DNA from 4 places in the Arthrobacter sp. Y3221160 genome. Region 1 is predicted to be linked to each of the others. Evidence: riboswitches for the same ligand, from Rfam matches in the RefSeq annotation. Region 1 holds a riboswitch; each other region holds the start of a gene.
What was found. A riboswitch is a leader RNA that binds a small molecule or an ion and turns the genes downstream of it on or off. The one in region 1 is predicted to bind S-adenosylmethionine.
Positions count from the first base shown of each region.

Region 2: another riboswitch for S-adenosylmethionine. It lies ahead of AC5RWG_RS11215 (O-acetylhomoserine aminocarboxypropyltransferase/cysteine synthase family protein); the one in region 1 lies ahead of AC5RWG_RS08440 (flavin reductase family protein).
Region 3: another riboswitch for S-adenosylmethionine. It lies ahead of AC5RWG_RS13760 (bifunctional o-acetylhomoserine/o-acetylserine sulfhydrylase); the one in region 1 lies ahead of AC5RWG_RS08440 (flavin reductase family protein).
Region 4: another riboswitch for S-adenosylmethionine. It lies ahead of AC5RWG_RS11290 (LLM class flavin-dependent oxidoreductase); the one in region 1 lies ahead of AC5RWG_RS08440 (flavin reductase family protein).

Region 1 is NZ_JBNHHU010000001.1:1,813,322-1,816,792, forward strand. Features, by position in the region: gene AC5RWG_RS08425 (amino acid ABC transporter ATP-binding protein) at 1-247, shown strand, start outside; gene AC5RWG_RS08430 (hypothetical protein) at 514-726, shown strand; gene AC5RWG_RS08435 (prephenate dehydratase) at 814-1,683, shown strand; SAM riboswitch class IV at 1,845-1,959, shown strand; gene AC5RWG_RS08440 (flavin reductase family protein) at 2,012-2,518, shown strand; gene AC5RWG_RS08445 (aldo/keto reductase) at 2,569-3,471, opposite strand, start outside.
Region 2 is NZ_JBNHHU010000001.1:2,394,190-2,397,660, forward strand. Features, by position in the region: gene AC5RWG_RS11210 (CoA-binding protein) at 1-118, opposite strand, end outside; gene AC5RWG_RS11215 (O-acetylhomoserine aminocarboxypropyltransferase/cysteine synthase family protein) at 115-1,590, opposite strand; SAM riboswitch class I at 1,682-1,776, opposite strand; gene malQ (4-alpha-glucanotransferase) at 1,998-3,471, shown strand, end outside.
Region 3 is NZ_JBNHHU010000002.1:153,634-157,104, forward strand. Features, by position in the region: gene metX (homoserine O-acetyltransferase MetX) at 1-295, opposite strand, end outside; gene AC5RWG_RS13760 (bifunctional o-acetylhomoserine/o-acetylserine sulfhydrylase) at 376-1,701, opposite strand; SAM riboswitch class IV at 1,769-1,883, opposite strand; gene AC5RWG_RS13765 (VOC family protein) at 2,111-2,752, shown strand; gene AC5RWG_RS13770 (CPBP family intramembrane glutamic endopeptidase) at 2,837-3,471, opposite strand, start outside.
Region 4 is NZ_JBNHHU010000001.1:2,412,493-2,415,963, reverse strand. Features, by position in the region: gene AC5RWG_RS11295 (DUF1206 domain-containing protein) at 1-431, shown strand, start outside; gene AC5RWG_RS11290 (LLM class flavin-dependent oxidoreductase) at 511-1,932, opposite strand; SAM riboswitch class I at 2,021-2,110, opposite strand; gene AC5RWG_RS11285 (APC family permease) at 2,212-3,471, opposite strand, start outside.

The DNA of each region.
Region 1 (3,471 bases):
GCCCACGTCCGCACTGGATCCTGAACTGGTGGGCGACGTGCTGCACGTGATCAAGGAACTGGCTGACGAGGGCTGGACCATGGCCCTGGTCACCCACGAGCTGGCCTTCGCCCGTGAAGTGGCCAGCGAAGTGGTGTTCATGGACGGCGGCGTGGTGGTGGAACGCGGACACCCCGAACAGGTGCTGCGCGAACCGCGGGAGGAGCGCACCCGGCAGTTCGTCCACCGGCTGCTCAACCCGTTCTAGGACCGGGTTCACTTCCGGCTGCCCCCGCCCTCCCCCCGACGGCTCCCTGCATCCGCGGTGGGGGTCCCGCCTGCACCGGTTCGCAGCACCACGCCGCCACGCCGGGTGTGGCGCACGCCACGCCGGTGCGAAATTCATCTGATGTCATCTGGGATGGCAGAATGTAAAGTTCCATGCACCGTTCCGCATGGCAGGCTCGTTCCGGCCGGAAGCTTCCATCCCGCGTTTCTCCTGCGCGGAAACCTCCGGCCACGAAAGGCAGAACCATGGCCACTTCCCTGGCTACCAAGTCGTTGACCGCACAGACGGCTTCCGAAGCGCACGATCTCCTGAATGCTGCGGTCGAAGAGTTGCAAAAGCTCGCCGCCATCGACGGCGATTGCGGCATCTTGGTCACTCGCACCGGCCCCGGGCAGTTTACGGTGGAGCTGAGCGACGACGTGCCCTACGGCATCACCCAGGAATCGCATCTGTACTAAGCGGTTGGCGGGCCGGTCCCGGTTATATGACGCCGCCCGGTTGCCCGGAATGAAGCGCCGGCCCGCCCCGGTGGGATAATTTCGCCCATGGCTCCAGCGATTGCGTACCAAGGTGAACCCGGCTCGAACTCCCACATGGCTTGCCTGGAAGTGCGCCCCGGTTGGGAAGCGGTGCCGTGTGCCAGCTTCGAGGATGCGTTCGCTGCCGTCACCGGCGGCGAGGCGGAACTGGCCATGATCCCCATCGACAACTCGATCGCCGGGCGGGTGGCGGACATCCACGCCCTGCTGCCGAAGACCACCCTGCAGATCGTGGAGGAATTCTTCCTGCCCATCCGTTTCAGCCTGCTGGGCGTACGCGGGGCCACCGTGGAGCAGGCCCGGGAGGTGCACAGCCACATCCATGCTTTGGGCCAGTGCCGCAAGCTGATCCGCAGGCTCGGGCTCACTCCGGTCATCGCAGGCGACACCGCCGGTTCGGCCCGGGAGGTGGCCGAATGGAACGACCCGACCAAGGTCTCCCTGGCGCCGCCGATGGCCGCCGAACTCTACGGCCTGGAGGTTTTCGCGGAAAAGGTCGAAGACGATCCGACGAACACCACACGGTTCGTGGTGCTGGCCGACCGCCGGCCGGTCCCGTCCCGCGAGGAACTTCCCGGTCCGGCCGTGACCAGCTTCGTGTTCCGCGTGCGGAACGTGCCGTCCGCGCTGTACAAGGCGCTGGGCGGTTTCGCCACCAACGGCATCAACATGACCCGGTTGGAGAGCTACATGGTGGGCGGCGAGTTTGCCGCCACCATGTTCATGGTGGACGTCGAAGGCCACCCGGACGATCCCGCCATGGTCCATGCCTTCGAGGAACTGGACTTCTTCACCACGGAAATCCGCATCCTGGGCGTGTACCCGGCGCATCCGTTCCGGCAGCAGACCGTGCGCCCGGGCGCCGCGGCGCAGTAGCCGTGGGGCCAGCAGTCGGACAGTAGCTTCGGGGCAGCAGCCGTCGCACGGCCGCCCGTCGGGCAGAAGCCACCTCGCGTGGCCCGGGAGTAAAACGCTGCATTTGACGAACTGTTACCGGCGTTTGACCCAGGCCCTTCCCCGCTCTTAGCGTGGAGACGAATCAAGAGCGCCAACTTCACAGCCCTGGCTGGTTGGCCGGCAACCCTCTACCGTAGCGGGGTGCTCCAGGTGATGATTCGGCCCGCCGGGGATGTCGGCAGGCAAGTACGCGTATCCACCCGCAGCAGCTCGGCCGCAGCGGATGCGCCCAAGCCCCAAGGACGCCATGTCGCTACACCATGACCTGACCCCCCACACGTTGCGCTCCGCCTTCGGCCGGTTCCCCTCGGGCATCGCGGCGCTGTGCGCGACCGTCGACGGCGAGCCGCAGGGCATCGTCGCCTCCTCGTTCACCGTGGGCGTCTCCCTCGAGCCGCCGCTGGTGATGTTCGCCGTGCAAAACACCTCACGGACCTGGCCGCTGGTCCGCCGGGCCAACCGGATCGGCGTCTCGGTGCTCGGTACCGGGCACGACGGTGTCTGCCGCCAGATCGCGTCCAGGACCGGTGACCGCTTTGCCGGCCTGAGCCTGCACGGCACGGACGATGGCGCGCTTTTCCTCAACGACGCGGCGCTCTGGCTGGACTGCTCGGTGCACCAGGAGGTCCCGGCCGGGGACCACCACGTCGTGCTGCTGCAGGTGCACGGACTGTCCACGCACGACGGCACCCACGAGCCCCTGGTCTTCCACGATTCCGCGTTCCGCCGGTTGGAACAGCCGGCCTTCGTCTAGGACGCATGGTCCCGGCTCCGCCCGCAGCCGGCGCGGCCGGGCGCGGGCAGCTAAGGCAGCGGCCTGCCTCGGGCCGCCACCCACAGGGAGTACCACTCCTCGCGGGTCATCGATGCTCCAACCGCTTCCGCCTCGGCACAGGCCCGGATCCGGTCCGGGCTGCTGGTACCGACGACCGGCCGGATGCCTGCCGGATGCCGCAGCAGCCAGCCCAGCACCACGGCCTCGGGCGGGCACCCCTTGTCCCGGGCAAGTTCCGTGACCAGGGCTGCCGCTGCATGATCCGCCGGGGGTGGGGCATCCGCGGGCGCGGAAGCATCCGGTGTCGCGGCCTCCGCTGCCGCACGCCCGCTGTACCGGCCCTGGGCCAGCGCGCCCCAGGCCTGCAGCTCCACCCCGTGGGCGGCGCAGTATTCCAAGGTGCCGTGCGGGAAGCTGATCCCCGGTCCCTCCGGGTGGTTCACCAGCACCCCTGACTCCAGCCAGTCGCGTCGGTGCAGGCTCATTTCCAGCTGGTTCACCGCCAGCGGTTCATCCAGCGCCGACTGCAGCCAGCGCATCTGTTCGCCGGACATGTTCGAGACACCAAGGCGGCGCACCTTCCCGGCCATCCGAAGCTCGTTGAACGCCGCGGCGATCTCTTCGGCCGGCGTCAGCGGATCGGGCCGGTGGATCAGCAGCGTATCCAGGTGATCGGTGTGCAGTCGGCGCAGGCTCTCGTCGGTGCGGGCCAGGATGGCTTCCCGCGAGGAGTCGTAGTGCCCGACCATGCCGGGGACCGGCAGCCGGATGCCGCATTTGCCCTGCAGCCGGATCGAGTCGCGCAGCTCGGGACTTTCCGCCAGCACCCGCCCGAACGCGGCCTCGGCCTTGCCGTGGGCGTAGATGTCGGCGTGGTCGAAAGTCGTGATCCCGGCCTCCAGCGCCGCCGCCACGGCCGCGTGCGCGGCGGC
Region 2 (3,471 bases), 580 kb from region 1:
TGGCCCGGCTCGGCTTGTCCGAGGCACCCACGATGGCGATGGATTTGGTGTTGCGCAGGATGTTCAGACGCTCCGCGGCGGACGGGCCGATCCAGGTGCGTTCCGGTGTCGCGGTCACTTGGCGGCTCCTTCTTCGGCTTCGATCAGTTCTTCGACGGACTCGACCACGCGCGTTCCGGGCTCTGTCCGGGGGGAACGCTCCGCCGGGATCGTGCAGGACTCGCCGGCATAGCTGGGCGAGGCGAACTCGGAGCTGTCGAACGCGGCGTCCTCATGGTCGCGGCTGGGGCCGTGCTCGGCGCCGGCCTGCTGCGAGGCGGCCAGCGCCTGGTCCAAATCCCAGAGAATGTCGTCCACGTCTTCCAGACCCACGGAGATGCGGATCAGGTCCTCGGGCACGCCGGCCGCCACCAGCTGGTCGGCGGTGAGCTGCTGGTGGGTGGTCGATCCCGGGTGCAGCACCAGGGTGCGGGCGTCGCCGATGTTGGCCAGGTGGCTGGCCAGCTGCAGCGATTCGATGAACTTCTGGCCCGCGGTGCGGCCGCCCTTGACGCCGAAGCTGAACACGGAGCCCACGCCCTTGGGCAGGTACTTCCGGCCCCGCTCGTAGTGCGGGTGCGCGGGCAGCCCGGCGTAGCTGACCCAGGAGACGCGCTCGTCGGCTTCCAGCCACTCGGCCACGGTGCGGGCGTTGGCCAGGTGCTCGTCCATCCGCTGCGCCAGCGTTTCCACGCCCTGCAGCAGCTGGAACGCGGACTGTGCCGACAGCGACGGGCCGATGTCGCGCAGCTGCTCGGACCGGAGCTTGGTGAGGAAGCCGTACTCGCCGAAGTTGCCCCACCAGGACACGTTGCCGTAGCTGGGCACCGGCTCGGTCATCTGCGGGAACTTGCCGTTGCCCCAGTTGAAACGCCCGGATTCAACGACGACGCCGCCCAGCGTGGTGCCGTGGCCGCCCAGGAACTTGGTGGCGGAGTGGATCACGATGTCCGCGCCGTGCTCGATCGGGCGGATCAGGTAGGGCGTGCTCAGGGTGGCGTCCACGACCAGGGGGAGCCCGGCGTCGTGAGCCACCGCGGCCAGGCCCGCGAGGTCCGCGATGTCGCCGGACGGGTTGGCCACGATCTCCGTGTAGACGGCCTTGGTGTTCTCCCCGATGGCCGCGGCGAAGTCGGCCGGGTCGTTGGAGTCGACGAACGTGGTCTCCACGCCGAACCGGCGCAGCGTCACGTCCAGCTGGGTGATGGTGCCGCCGTAGAGCTTGGACGAGGCCACGATGTGGTCGCCCGCCCCGGCCAGGGCCGCGAAGGTGATGAACTCGGCGGCCATGCCCGACGACGTGGCTACCGCGCCGATGCCGCCCTCGAGCGAGGCGATGCGCTCCTCGAACGCGGCGACCGTGGGGTTGCCGATGCGGGAGTAGATGTTCCCGTACTTCTGCAGCGCGAAGAGGTTCGCGGCGTCGTCGGTGTCTTTGAACACGAACGAGGTGCTCTGGTAGATCGGTACGGCCCGGGCACCGTGCTCGGCGTCGGGCGTGCCGCCGGCGTGCAGGGCACGGGTGCGGAAACCGAATGTGCGTTCAGCCATCAGGCGGTTGCTCCTTCAAAACTTGGGTTCCCGGAATGACGGTCCTGGCGGCACCGGCAGGCACCGTCCGGATCAAAGATTGCTTGCGCTCTCTCCATCGCTTCTGGCGGTAGCACCTTTCCGGTGGCGTCCGGATGGTTGCTGCGGTGTCAAAGAGCCAGATCTCTCAACCGCTCGGGATGGTCCCGTCCATTCTCGCAACCAACGGCCGCGGCACCAAAAAATGTTGAGCCGCGTTGCGTCCGGGCTGTGGGCGCCCGGGCCCTGAGGCGGCACGCCTTGCGGTGGCCCCGGGCTTGCGGCGGCCCGGTACGACGGCGGCGCTCGCCTCTTGCGGCCACTATCTTCGCAGGCCCGGCCGAGGAGGGACGTTCCCGGGTCCGGACAGTTCACCGTAGATTGGGTCTATGGCTGAACTTTCGGCGCTGCAGCGCCTCGCGGGGAAACATGGCGTTGGCATTACCTTCCGCGGCTGGGATGGGGGCGAGAAAACAGTCAGTGAGGCTACGCTGGTTTCCGTCCTCACCGCGCTGGACGTCCCCTGCGCCACCGACGACGATGTGACGGCTTCCCTCCGGGCCGCTGAACTGGCACCGGTGCAGCGCACGCTGCCGCCCGCCGTCGTCGTCCGCCAAGGCAGTGCCACCGAGGTTCCGGTCAATGCGCGGCCCGGCGTCCGTCCGCGGGTCCGGATCCTGCTGGAGGACGGCTCCCGGCGCGACGTCGAGGTGCTGGCCGGCGGGTCGGAGGATGCGGAAGGTGCCCCGCCTGTTCGTTTCACGGCGGTGGTGCCGGCGGACATCCCGCTGGGCTGGCACACGCTGGAGGTAGCGGAACGGCCGGAGTCGATGGAGCCCGGAACCGGCGCGGCCGCGGAAAGATCCGAGCCGATGGAGGCCGGGACCGGCGCGGCCCCGGAAATGCCGGAGGTGATGCAGGCCGGGACCGGCGCGGCCCCGGAGCCATCCGACAGCGAGGCGCGGTGCGCCCTCGTGGTCACCCCGCGGCGCCTGACCACCGCGGACCGCCTGCCCCGGACGTGGGGGTTGATGGCACAGCTGTACTCCGTGCGCTCGCGGTCCTCCTGGGGCATCGGCGACCTGCATGACCTGGCCAGCCTCGCCGAGACGGCCGCGGCCAAGGGTGCGGGGTTCGTCCTTATCAACCCGCTGCACGCGGCGCAGCCGAAACCGCCGGTGGAGCCCTCGCCCTACCTGCCCTCCACGCGCCGGTTCGTCAATCCCCTGTACCTGCGGGTCGAGGACGTGCCCGAAGCCAGCGGCGTCCCGCTGGCCAACAACTTCCACGACGCGAACCTGGACGCCGTCATCCTGGACCGCGACCCGGTTTTTGCGGCCAAGCTGCAGGCTCTGGAAACGGTCTTCGCGGTGCCCCGGTCCGCGGAACGGCAGCAGCGGTTCGAAGCCTTCCGCGCGCAGGAAGGCGAGGGGCTGGAGCGCTTTGCCCTGTGGTGTGCCATGGCCGAAACTGTTCCGGCCGGGGCACCGGAGTGGTCCGATGCCCCTTTCGTCGAAGCACAGCGGAGCGAGCTGAAGGACCGCAGCGAGTTCCATCAATGGCTGCAGTGGCTGTGCGACGAGCAGCTCGAGGCGGCGCAAGCCAGCGCCCTCGATGCGGGAATGAACATCGGGATAGTGCACGATCTCGCCGTCGGCGTCCATCCCACCGGCGCCGATGCCTGGACGCTGCAGGATGTGCTGACCCCCGACATCTCCGTGGGGGCGCCGCCGGACATGTTCAACCAACAGGGCCAGGACTGGTCACAGCCCCCGTGGCATCCGCACCGCCTGGCCGAATCCGGCTATGTTGCCTACCGGGACATGCTGCGGACCGTCCTGCGGCACGCCGGCGGCATCCGGG
Region 3 (3,471 bases), on a different contig from region 1:
GCGTCCCGTCCGGAGCCGGCGACGAGGGACCGGTGGAGCCGTAGCAGCCGCCAATCATGTTGGCGGCCACGACGAAATAGCGCTCCGTGTCGATCGTGGCACCGGGGCCCACCAGATCGTCCCACCAACCGTCCTCGTCCGAGCAGCCGCGTGCGACGTGCGTGCTGCCGGTCAGGGCATGCTGAATCAGGACGGCGTTGGACGCGTCCGCATTCAAGGTGCCCCAGGTTTCAAAGCCGAGGACCACCTCGGGCAGATAGCCGCCGGCTTCCAACTCCAGCGCACCAACCGGCATCCGGCGCAGGATGCCGTCGGTCGCCTGTTCCACCAGTTCCTGCGGTTGCACTATCGTCACGCTGCGCTCTACCTGCTTGCCTAGTCGTCCGCACCCTTGGCGGCGCGGAAACCGGCCTCCAGGTCGGCGATGATGTCGTTGACGTTCTCGATGCCCACCGACAGGCGGACCAGCCCGTCGGTTACCCCGGCCGCGACCCGCTCCGCGGCCGAGAGCTGGGCGTGGGTGGTCGACGCCGGGTGGATCACCAGCGAGCGCACATCGCCCAGGTTGGCCACGTGCGAGTGCAGTTCAAGGCCGTCCACGAAGCGCTTGCCGGCCTCGATGCCGCCCTTGATTTCGAACGCGACGATGGCGCCGGTCCCCTTCGGGCCGTACTTGCGGCCGCGCTCATACCAGGGGCTGGAGGGCAGGCCGAGGTACGCGACGGAGGCAACGTCGTCGTGCTCTTCCAGGAATTCGGCCACCCTCTGAGCGTTGGCCACATGCCGCTCCACGCGCAGGCTCAGCGTCTCCAGCCCTTGGGCAATCAGGAAGGCATTGAACGGCGAGATGGCGGACCCCAGGTCGCGCAGCAACTGCACCCGGGCCTTGAGGATGTAGGCCAGGTTGGCGCCCAGAGCGCCGTTGACGCCGAGGTCGCGGGCGAAGACCAGCCCGTTGTACGTGTCGTCCGGCGTGTTGAACCCCGGGAACTTTTCGGGGTCGGCGGCGAAATCGAACGTGCCGGCGTCGACGATCACGCCGCCGATCGCCGTACCGTGGCCGCCGAGGTACTTGGTGGCCGAGTGGAGCACGATGTCGGCCCCCCACTCGATCGGGCGGATCAGGTACGGGGTGGACAAGGTGTTGTCAACGATCAGCGGCACGCCGTTTTCGTGGGCGATGGCGCTGACCGACTCCAGGTCCAGCACGTCCTGGCGCGGGTTGGAGACGACCTCGCCGAAGAACGCCTTGGTGTTCGGCTTGACGGCATCGCGCCACTGCTGCAGGTTGTCCGGATCCTCGACGAAGGTGACCTCGATGCCGAACTTGGGCAGCGTGGTGCGCAGCAGGTTGTAGGTGCCGCCGTACAGGCTGGGGCTGGCCACGATGTGGTCGCCGGCCTCGGCCAGGTTGAGGATGGAGAACGTCGACGCGGCCTGGCCCGAAGCAAGCAGCAGGGCGCCGACGCCGCCCTCCAGGTTGGCGATCCGGGTCTCGACCGCTTCCTGGGTGGGGTTGCCGATCCTGGTGTAGATGGGTGCCAGTTCGGACAGGGCGAACCGGTCGGCCGCGCTCTGCGCGCTGGGGAACACGAACGACGTGGTCTGGTAGATCGGCAGTGCGCGGGCGCCCGTGGCGGCGTCCGGCTCCTGCCCTGCGTGGATCTGACGGGTTTCAAAGGACCAATCGGCGTTGGACATGGTGCAACTCCTTCACTGGAAGGGGCCATCCGGGATCCGGCCGTGCCGGCATGTCTGTCCCGGGTGTGACCCGCGCTTGCGCACCGCCTTATGGCGGCTGCCTGGTCTTCACCCGGGGCACCCCACCGCGGTTGGAGGGTTGCCGGCCAGCAAACCGGGGTTTTGCGCTGGCACTCATGACCTGCCTCCAGTCTCCGCAGACAAGCCGGCGGCCGCAACAATATGACACCTTATGACTGGGCACCGGTCTCCGGACCGCCTGTCCGACCGTCCGCTTCGTCACTGTTGCCGGCGCGTGCCGGGGAGGCGGATTTGCTGTCCGGAACGGCGCGTTCACCACGAGCCGCAAATTGAGTGACTTAGGTCACCCTAAGTCGAGAGCGGGTTCACAAAGTGCCAAGATAATGCCATGCGCTTCGACCATGTTTCTTATGCCGCTGAACCCGACGGTCTGGCTGCCACCTCAGAGCGGATCTCCAAAGCCCTGGGCATCGACGCCGTCAAGGGCGGGGTTCACCCCCGCTTCGGCACCCGCAATATGATCTTCCCCCTCACCGACCACCACTACCTGGAGGTCGTGGAGGTGCTCGACCACCCCGCTTCCGACAAGGCCCCCTTTGGCCAGGCAGTGCGGGCGCGGTCGGAAGCCGGCGGCGGTTGGATGGGCTGGTGCGTGGCGGTCGACGACCTGACCCCGTTCGAAGAACGGCTGGGCCGCCACGCGGTTCCCGGCAACCGCAAGTTCCCGGATGGGCAGGAACTGAGCTGGCAGCAGATCGGGATCAAGGGCCTCATCGCCGACCCGCAGGTGCCCTACATGTTGCGCTGGGATGACGGCACCGAACCGCTGCACCCGTCCAACGCCCGCCCCGCCACGGTCAAGCTGATCGGCCTGACCATCGCCGGCTCTTCCGAGCGGGTGGCGGACTGGCTAGGCACGCCGGTCGACGGCCTGCTGGACGACGTCAAGGTCGCCTGGACGGCACCGAACGGTACGCCGGGCATCCTGTCCGTCCGCTTCGAAACCGCCAACGGAATCGTCGAACTGTAAGTCTTTCGAGAGGATCGACGTCGTCGATCGCCGCAGCGGCGCCCTGATCGCAAGGCCGGGCGCCGCTGCGCTGCCCGGCCGGTTTCACGTGCCGATGCCGATGGCCGGCCCCAGCAGTGTGTAGCCGACGAAACCGGCAATATCCAGCAGCGCGTGCGCCACCACCAGCGGCATCACCCGCTTGGCCTTTGTATAGGCGTAGCCGAAGACCAAACCCATGAGGAAGTTCCCGATGCCCGGCCCGATGCCCTGGTAGAGGTGGTAGGTCCCGCGCAGGGCGGCGCTGACGAAGATCGCGGACCAAATGCCCCAGCCGAACCTCGCGAAGCGGTTGAAGAGATAGCCCACCATGACCACCTCTTCGAGGACCGCATGCCGCAGCGCGGACAGGATCAACACCGGAACCGTCCACCAGTATTCGTCCAGGGCCGCCGGGACAATGGCGGTGGTGATACCCAGGGCCCGGCCGGCGGCATAAACGCCCAGCGTCCCGACACCGATCACCAGCGCGAGCAGGAAGCCCAAGCCGAAGTCCAGCCGGGGCCGGGAAAACGTGAACCCGATCGCCCGGAAGGCCGACCGTCCGGGAACGGTCATCAAAAACAGCACCAAGGCCACCGGCACCAGCGCAAAGACGATGCCGAGCATTTGGTACACGAAATCGAAGAGCTCCCGCTCGTTCAGCACCGGGTTCAGCGTGGTCGTCTGCGAGGCCAGCG
Region 4 (3,471 bases), 600 kb from region 1:
GTTCCGGCGCCGACAGCAGCCAGAGCTCCCAGGACGCCAGCACCAGGCTGATGCAGTGGCCCGGCGGTGCCGTTGTCCTGTTCCTGATTGGCGCCGTCATCATGGGCGCCGGCGTCTTTTACGTGTACAAGGGCCTGAAGAAGAAGTTCCTGGACGACCTCAAACGGCACCCCAGGGGCAGCACCGGCACCGCCGTGACGTGGACCGGCGTCGTGGGTTATGCGGGCAAGGGGCTGGCACTGTTCGTGCTGGGGCTGCTGTTGGCGGTGGCCGCGGTGCAGCACGACCCGCAGGAGGTCAAGGGGTTGGACGGGGCGCTCAAGGCGCTGCGTGACCAGGCCTTCGGCCCGGCCGCACTCGCCGTCGTCGCCGTTGGCCTGATCTGTTACGGCCTCTACATGGGCGCCCGGGCGCGCTACGCGAAGATGTAGGCACCGGAGAACGACGGCGGTGCGCCTCCCCGTGGGGCCAGGCGCACCGCCGTCGTTGTTTAGATGGTTCTGCCGTGGCCTACGCCCGGTGGGCCAGCGCGTTCTGCAGGCGGAAGCCGGCGGCCCGGTGGCTCTCCGGCAGCTTGTCGCCGCGGCCGAAGAGCTTGTTGCGCAGGGTCCCCGGCGCGTACTCCGTGGGGTATGCGCCCAGCTTCTGCAGTTCCGGCACGGCGAATTCCACGATGTCCTCGAAGGTGCCCGGGGTGATCGCGTAGGCCAGGTTGAACCCGTCCACGTCGGTCTCGTCGACCCACTCCACGAGCTTGGCGGCTACCTCTTCGCCGGAGCCGACGGTGATCGGGCCGAAACCACCGACGCCGACCCATTCGGCCAGCTGGCGGATGGTCCACGGCTTGCCGCTGTCGCCGGATGCCTTCTGGAAGGTCTCCACCGAGGACTGGATGGCATTGGACTTCACGTTCCCGCCGATCACGTCGTCCGGGCCGTAGGTGGAGAGGTCCACGCCCATCCAGCCGGAGATCAGCGCCAGCGCCCCGTTGATGTCCGCGTAGGACTTGTAGTCCTCGAATTTGGCCTGCGCGGCGGCGGTGTCGGGCCCGGTCACCACGGTCTGCATCGCGTAGATGCGGACGTCGTAGCGGTCGCGCCCGGCCGCTTCCACGGCGTCGCGGATCTTCTTCACGGATGCGGCCAGCATTTCCTTGGTCGGGCAGGTCACGAACACCGCCTCGGCGTTTTCGGCGGCGAACTCGGTGCCGCGCTTGGAGGCCCCGGCCTGGAAGATGACCGGGGTGCGCTGCGGGCTCGGCTCGGTGATGGCGATGCCGGGAACCTTGAAGTACTTGCCCTCGTGCCGGATTTCGTGGACCTTGGCCGGGTCGGTGAAGACGCCGGTCTCCACGTCCTTGACCACGGCGTCGTCCTCCCACGAGCCCTCGAGCAGCTTGTAGATGACCTCGAGGTATTCGTCCGCGTGGTTGTAGCGCTCGTCGTGCTCCAATTGGTCTTCCTGCCCCATGTTGCGTGCCGCCGAGGGCAGGTAACCGGTGACCACGTTCCAACCGACCCGCCCGTTGGTCAGGTGGTCCAGCGTGGCCAGGCGGCGGGCGAACGGGTACGGGTGCTCGTAGGCGGTGCCGGCTGTGACGCCGAAGCCGAGGTTCTCGGTCACCGCGGCCATCGCCGAGACCAGCATGAACGGATCGTTCACGGGGACCTGCGTGCCGGCGCGCAGCGTGGTCTCGTTGGAGGATCCGAAGACGTCGTAGGTGCCGAGCACGTCGGCGATGAACAGGCCGTCGAACAGGCCCTTTTCCAGCACCTTGGCCAGGTGGGTCCAGTAGCCGATGGTGTTGTAGGTGGCGGACTTGTCCTGCGGGTGGCGCCACAGTCCGGGCGACTGGTGGCCCACGCAGTTCATGTCGAAGGCGTTGAAACGAATCTGGCGCCGGGGGTTGGGCTGCGGGTTGTTTACGGTCATGTCAGGCTCCTTTTCTGATGAGAAGAGCCCGCGCCGGCCCTCCGTCGGGCATGCGGCTGCCAACGGAAGACCAACGAGAGATCGAGCTTCTCCATCGGTCCTGGCGGTAGCACCTTCCTCAGGGAGGGGGTTGCTGCGGCGTCAACAAGCCAGGTCTCTCGGCCGCTCTGGATGGGTACCCCTCCATTGGACACCCGGGAGCGCCAGGAGGGAAATGTCCCGCGTCACGCGAGGTAAGAATTACGACGCCGGGGCGCCCTCCCTCACGCGGGGTAAGAATTACGACGCCGGTGCGGAGCCGGCTTTGGTCTGCGGCCGCTTCCATCCCGCCACCGCTCCGGCCCCCAGGCAGACAAGAATCAGGACGACGACGGCGATCGCCAGCGGCACACTGTTGCCGACCAGGGTGGGCAGGTTCTGCAGGATCAGGCCCAGAATGGCCAGCAGCCCGAGGAGTCCGAGAGCCGGGGCGACGGAGCGCTTCCAGTCGCGGGCCGGGGCGCCCTGCCGGCGGAAGAAGACCAGCACCGCGATGCTGGTGACCGTCATCAGCACCACCACGCCCAGGGAGGCGAAACCGGCAAACCAGGTGTAGAACTGCACGATCGGGTCCCAGCCGGCCACGACGGCTGCCAGCAGGAACAGGGCCACCACTCCGGTCGAAGCGGCCGAGGCCAGATGTGGCGAGTGGTGCCGGGTGTGCGTGCCGGCCAGCTTGGCGGGGAAAATGCCCTGTCCGGCGATCTGGAAGAAATAGCGTGAGCTGATGTTGTGCAGGGACAGGATGCAGGCGAACAGGCTGCTGGCCAGCAGTACCTGGATGACGTGGCTGCCCGCGGTTCCGAGGTAGAGCGCGGTAGTCTCCGAGAGCAAGGTGCCGGGCGCGTCCGTGGCCTTTTGGACGATGCCCTCGTCGCCCCACACGCTGATCAGCAGCCAGCTGGAGAGCGCGTAGAAGCCGCCCACCACGATGAGGGCTACATAGGTGGCGCGCGGGATCGTCTTGTCCGGGTCCCGTGCCTCGTCGCGAAACACGGCGGTGGCCTCGAAGCCAATGAAACTCAGGATGGCGAACAACAGCGCGATGCCGGGCGCCCCGGACAGCACGGTCGACGGAGTGACGAACCCGGTGGACAGGCCCTCGCGACCGCCGCCGCCAAAAATTACGGCAGCGTCCAAAACCAGCACGATCAGCACCTCGGCGACCAGCAGTACCCCCAGCACCTTGCCGGAGAGCTCGATGTTGCGGTGGCCCAGCCAAGCGACGGCGGCCAGGGCGGCAGCGGCCCATGCCCACCATGGCAGTGCCGGCCCGCCGTAGGCGCGCACCACTTCGTCGACGGCCGGCGCCAGTAGGCCGTAGACGCCGGCTTCCAGCGCGAGGTACGAGAGCAGGGCCACGAAGGCCGCCCCCAGGCCCGCCCTGCGGCCGAGGCCTTTGTCGACGTAGCTGAAGAACGCGCCGGCCGTTGGCACGTGCGGTGTCATGGTGGTGAAGCCGACGGCAAACAACAGCAGGATGGCCATGGCCAGCAGGTA